Bremerella alba: one gene and its partner. The protein of the gene in region 2 binds, or shares a complex with, the protein of the main gene of each other region. Links are inferred from orthologs where the notes say so. Each region holds a gene or a part of one and is shown on either strand. Other genes may lie near its edges.

Region 1 (3,010 bases), on a different replicon or contig from region 2:
GAAACGCATGTCGGACGATCATTCGCAGCAGACTAGCCCCTTTCGCTCGTGCCGTTCGCAAATAATCTGCATCCAGCACTTCCAGCATGCTGTTGCGGGTAACGCGAGAAACAACGGCCAAGGGAATCGTTGACAGGGCTATCGCTGGCAGGACCAAATGTCGGGCACTGACCGCCGCTAGTTGAAACTGTCCCGTTAGCAAAGCTTCAAAAAAGTAAAACTCGGTATGCAATTGATGCTGCGTGCCAGGTGGCAGCCGGTAACCGGTAGGCATCAGTGGAAAAGCGACAATCAAACAGATCGCCAGGAAGAAGACCGGGATACTCACTCCTAACAGAGCAATGGCCATCGAGATCCAATCTGGCCAAGCGTTTCTCCATAGAGCCGCGATCGTTCCCACAAAAACACCGACCGGAATGGCAATCAGCATAGCCGCGAATGTCAGTTCTAGCGTAGCCGGTACGGCCTGCCCTAACCGGGAACTAATTTTCTCGCCCGGTCGAGCGAACGATTCGCCGAGATTGCCTTGGGCCATTTGTCCGACGAAAGTAATCGCTTGCTGCCATAAAGGTTTATTCCAGCCACGCTCTTCCATTTCCTTTTCGATCTTCTCCGGAACGGCATGCTGACCGAACTGGGCAATGACCGGATTAGCCGGAAGTACGCGAACAGCAACAAAGATAGCCAAAACCGCAATCAACATCGTAACAACGGCCTGAGCGAGCCGCTGAATAAGCATCGCCCACACCATTATTGCTCCGCGATTCGAGCAGATTTTAAGCGAACCTGCGACGAAGGATGCAGCTTGTACCCTTCCACAAAATCGCGTTGGGCAATCCGCACGGGAACGTGAACCAGTGGCAATACCGGTGCGTCTTCAGATATCAACTGTTGAGCCTGCTTGTATAGTTGAGTTCGCTTTTCCTGATCGAGTTCAAACTGAGCCGCATCGAGCAACTTATCGACCTCTTCGTTCTTGTACTGACTCAGGTTGTTACCACCAATTTCGTTGATATTTTCTGAATGCAGCAGCGTATGCAAAAAGTTGTGTGGATCGGCGATATCGGCACTCCAACCGCTCAGCCCTAACTGATGCTCGCCTCGCGTCATTCTTTGAAAGTGTTGGCCGATGTCATTGGTGATGATTTCAATCTGAAACCCGACTTTCTCCAAAGCATCTTTAATAAAGATCGCCGTCTGCCGAGGTTGTTGCATGTAAGGACGAGGCTGGTCCATTACGAACAACTCGAGCTTCAGCGGCAATTCAAAGCCATACTTCTGAGAAGCTTCCTGTAAAAGCTGTTTTGCCTTTTCCGGATCAAACTCTTTTTCCGGAACATCGTCGCTATGCCCCCACAGTGTTGGCGGAACCATCGACTTGGCCTTTTGAGCATGTCCTGCATAGGCAACCTCGATCAGACGATCGCGGTCGATGGCATAACCAACTGCCTGACGCACCTCAGGCTTATCGAGAGGTGGCTTTTGTGTTTGCATGGTGAGATAGCCGATGTTGATCCCCGGAGTCGATTGCACGACCACCCCAGGCGTCTTTTCCAAGCCATCGACTTCCGACGGCGGCAGATTGTCGGCAATATGAATTTCACCTCGTTTAAGCTGCGTTACGCGTATCGAACTTTCCTCGCTTGGCAAAAAGACAACACGCTCTATGCCGACCGGCTCTCCCCAATAATCGTCGAAGCGTGACAACACGATTTCCTGCTTGGGCTTCCAATGCACAAACTGAAATGGGCCAGTCCCCACCGGATGACGTGTGAAATCGGCTCCGTACTTCTTAACGGCCGTGGGGCTCACAATCCCGGAAGGGAACATGGCAATATTGGCCAGAAAGGTCGCTTGCGGTTGCTTCAGCGTAAACTTCACCGTCAAGTCATCGACCGCTTCGATGTTCTCGATCTGCGAATAGCTCGAGTAGTAAGGGATAATGTTGCTATGCACGTGCGGATGATCGGGATCCAGAATCCGCTGAAATGTAAAGACTACCGCCTCCGCGTCGAGGTGCGTTCCGTCGTGAAACTTGACGTCAGGGCGTAGCTTGAAAGTCCATTCGAGCCCGTCGTCACTCGTTTCCCAAGATTCTGCGAGGCCGGGAACCAGGTCGAGCGTCTCATCATCGTAAGCCACCAACGGCTCAAAGATATTCACGATGACTTTGACCGACTCGCCTATATCAGTGTGAATGGGATCCAACGCGTTCGCATCGCCACCCCGCCCATAGATGAGCGTATCGGTGACCATCGGCGAACCGCTACCACACGCGGTTAAAAAACTGAGACAGAAAAGAAGGCAACTAGACTGAAAAACTCTCGAAAATTCCATGCGGCCATTCACGTTGTCGGCTTGGGATGGGTGAGAAAGCCCGATTCTACATTTCGAGTGTGCCAGACGGCAACCTGAACAGCCGACAGACTTTCGATCAATTTGTGGCCGCTGCCCCAGTACCACTCGCTCCAGAGAGGGGCGATTTGATAAAGGGAAGCTCCCTAAAATCGATGCCGGCGTTGCGTTCATCCGGTCGAACAGCCGGGTTTTCGCTGAAATCGTCCAGCAGCAGATAGTCCGCCGGCAGCCGTTTCGAGTAGGAAGTGGCCGTCGGTAAAGGACTCGCCCAAACCGATTCGCTGGGTTCGGAAAACAGATCGTCCCACATCATTTTCCAGCGGGTATAGTCTACCGACGTCTTGCTGGTCATCCCGGCGGTCGACTCGATAAGCATCATCTCTCGCGAAGACATGCCCATACAATAGACGTTATCCTCACACTCGAAATCGAGCGACTTCGAGAGTTCGTCAATAGACTGCGTTGAACTTCGCTGCAAGAGGAACGGCTTCGATTTCCCCCACGTCACAATGCAGTCGTTCATCGGAACCTTCAGGGGAATCGTCCAGGTTCCTTCTCGCTGAAAAACACTGCTGCCGGTGTCGATCGTGCAACTGGCCAGCTTGAACTGCACGATTCCGCTGACCTCTTTCTTGGTTGCCATCGAATTCGA
Region 2 (2,951 bases):
CTTTTAAAGACTGCTTGGGGTGCAGAAGTCGCCCACGGCCTTCGACTATCAGTTGGTCGAATTTAGCCTGCGGCATCTCTTTCTCGACGATCTCGATCCCGGAATCGGTCGTCTTCGATTCCATGAAGTCGCTGACGGTCGGTAGGCGACGAAACTTCGTATCGAGTCGCGGACGACAGGCCAGCAGACCCTTGGTGTAGGGGTGCTGGGGGTTCTCGAAGATCTGGTGGATGTTACCGTTCTCGACAATGTTTCCGCGGTACATGACCAGCACGTGGTCGGCAATTTCCGCAATCACGCCCAGGTCGTGCGTGATGAACAGGATAGACATCCCACGGCTATCTCGCAGCTGGCGCAGGATGTCGAGGATTTGGGCCTGGATGGTCACGTCGAGAGCGGTCGTTGGCTCGTCGGCGATGAGCAACTTAGGATTGCAGCTAAGGGCCATCGCAATCATGACACGCTGCTTCTGGCCGCCAGACATCTGATGCGGGTAATAGTCGACTCGCTTGTGGGGATCGGGGATACCCACTTCTTCAAACAGTTGAATCGTTCTCTCGCGGGCTTCTTTTTTGCTGAGATCTTGGTGCAGGCGAATTGCTTCCATGACCTGCGAGCCGACGGTGAACACAGGGTTCAGCGACGTCATTGGTTCCTGGAAGATCATGCTGATATCTTTGCCGCGAATCTTCCGCATCGCCGGATCAGGTAGGCGAACCAAATCGGTTCCCAGGAACGAGATCGTACCGTCCTCGATCTTGGCACTACGTGCGAGCAGCTGCATGATCGACAGCGACGTGACCGACTTGCCGGAACCTGATTCGCCGACGATACCCAGCGTTTCCCCCTCGTCGAGCTGGAAGGAGATTCCATCGACGGCCTTGACGATTTCCTCGCCATGGAAGTAGGTCCGCAGATTGTCGACTTTGAGCAGGGTTTTAGTCATAGTATGCGCGGATTGGACAAGGGAGTTAAGCGTCGCGGGTTCGGGGATCGGTGGCTTCCTGGATGCCTTCACCGATCAAATTGTAGGCCAGCACGGTGGTGAAAATGGCCAGTCCAGGAAAGAAGATCAGCCACCACATCGAGCGGATGTTGTTTTGTCCTTCGTGCAGCACTCGGCCCCAAGTAGGAGTCAGCGTGTCGGCACCAATGCCCAGGAAGCTCAGCGCGCTCTCGGTGAAAATGGCGGCGGCGATACCAAAGCTGATCGGTACGAGAATCGGTGCCAAGGCGTTTCGAAGGATATGAATGAACATGATTCGCATGGGCCCGGCTCCCATCGCTTTCGCCGCAGCGACGTACTCGATCTGTTTGATCTTGAGGAACTCGGCCCGAGTTAATCGTGCGATGCCCGTCCACCCGGTGAGGCCAATCACGGCGACCACCTGCCAAATGCTGGGGTGTTCGGCGATTGCTAACAGGGCGATCACCAGGATTAACGTGGGAACGCACAGGATGATCTCGATGAACCGAGAAAGGACAAAGTCGATCCACCCGCCAAAGTAGCCAGCGCACGCCCCGACCGTAATTCCAATGGCTCCGGCGATACCCATCGAGACGAACCCAACCAGCAGAGCCACTCGGGTTCCATGCACAAGCTGAGCGAACACATCGACGCCGTTCGAGTCGGTCCCCATCAGGTTTTGCCAACTCGGTTTGCCATCGGCTTTATCTGGGTTGCCGGGCTGCCCTTCGAACCAGTCGTCGCGGACACGTTCGATGGGGTCTTGGCGAACAAGCGGCCAGATGGCCCAGCTATCGGGGTCCTTGGCTTTGAGGTTAGGTTCGTACCGTTTCTCGAAGTGATCGCCGGTTGTGAAGATGGCGTTTTCCCAGGGGGCGTAAAAGTAACCCATGCATGGGAAGTAAATGTGTCCTTTGTAGGAACACATGATTGGCCTGGTGCCGGCAATCGCGGGAGAGAAGATGGCAACCACGGCCAGAATTCCAACGAAGTAGAGCCCCAGCATAGCCATTGGCCGACAACGATAATATCGCCAGGCAGTGGCCCAGAACCCTTGCGAGGTCGCGGGCTTAATTGGCTTGACGGGTTGTTCAGCGAGTTCAGGTACGGCACTCATGAGTTACGAATAAGTAATCCGGGGGTCAACGAATGCGTACAGAACGTCGGCCAACAACTGACCTAACAGCGTCATAACCGAAAACATCAAGACCAGCCCCATGATCACCGGATACTCACGCATGGTGATCGACTGGTAAAAGAGATAGCCAATGCCATTCCACTGGTAAATGGTTTCCAGAATCACTGAGCCTGCCAGCAAAGCCGGAAGGGTCAGACCGATAATGGTGACCAGTGGAATCAGAGAGTTGCGAAACGCATGCGTCACCAGAATGCTCGTCGGACTGGCCCCTTTAGCCTTGGCGGTGCGAATGTAATCTTGCTGAATTGTCTCCATCATGTTGGCTTTGATGAAGCGGGTATAGTAGGCCAGCGAGGTGTACGTCAAGCAAAGTACCGGTAAAATGGCGTGCGAGACGACATCCGCAAACTTGCCTAGCGTGCTCATCTCGGCATAGCCTTCGCCGGTCGAACCATACAACGGTAGCCATTCTAAGCGGACAGCAATGATCAAATTCAAATAGACCGCTGCCACAAAGTTTGGCAACGCATACAAGATATACAGAATCGTACTGACCAGTCGTTCGCGAAAGGTCAGTGCACTCGCGGTTGACCAGAGCCCCAAGGGGATGCAAAGCAGGTAGGTCAAAAGCAGCGAAGTACCGGTCAGCATAAGCGTCTTGGGAAGTCGCTCGCTGATGATGATGGTGACCTTGCGGCGGTCGTTGATGCCGCGTCCCAATTCGCCTTGCAGGACATCGCCCAGCCAGTACCAATACCCGACGTACCAGTCCTTGTCTAAGCGATATTGCTTTTCCAGCTTGTCCATCTGAGACTGCGACATCATGGCGTCCATGCGGACAGTTTC

What was found.
Region 1: the proteins of HOV93_RS08680 (region 2) and HOV93_RS21790 are in contact, whole or in part, in a cryo-EM structure (PDB 8Z1Y), measured with the Escherichia coli proteins. The link is inferred for Bremerella alba from one-to-one orthologs.

What each region holds. Positions count from the first base shown.
Region 1 is NZ_JABRWO010000014.1:32,563-35,572, reverse strand. The notes cover bases 4-2,985. They hold HOV93_RS21790 (ABC transporter substrate-binding protein), read right to left. Parts: upstream 2,257-2,985; coding sequence 751-2,256; downstream 4-750. Other genes in these bases: HOV93_RS21785 (serine/threonine protein kinase), read right to left, coding at 2,435-2,985; HOV93_RS21795 (ABC transporter permease), read right to left, coding at 4-739. Outside these bases: more of HOV93_RS21795, read right to left, coding at 1-3; more of HOV93_RS21785, read right to left, coding at 2,986-3,010. UniProt on the Escherichia coli protein: Part of the ABC transporter DppABCDF involved in dipeptide transport. Binds dipeptides and accepts a wide range of side chains, including small neutral, bulky hydrophobic, and positively and negatively charged groups. Tripeptides are poor substrates.
Region 2 is NZ_JABRWO010000004.1:228,645-231,595, reverse strand. What follows is about bases 29-2,951. They hold HOV93_RS08680 (ABC transporter permease), read right to left. Parts: upstream 2,085-2,951; coding sequence 972-2,084; downstream 29-971. Other genes in these bases: HOV93_RS08675 (ABC transporter permease), read right to left, coding at 2,088-2,951; HOV93_RS26365 (ABC transporter ATP-binding protein), read right to left, coding at 29-946. Outside these bases: more of HOV93_RS26365, read right to left, coding at 1-28. UniProt on the Escherichia coli protein: Part of the ABC transporter DppABCDF involved in dipeptide transport. Responsible for the translocation of the substrate across the membrane.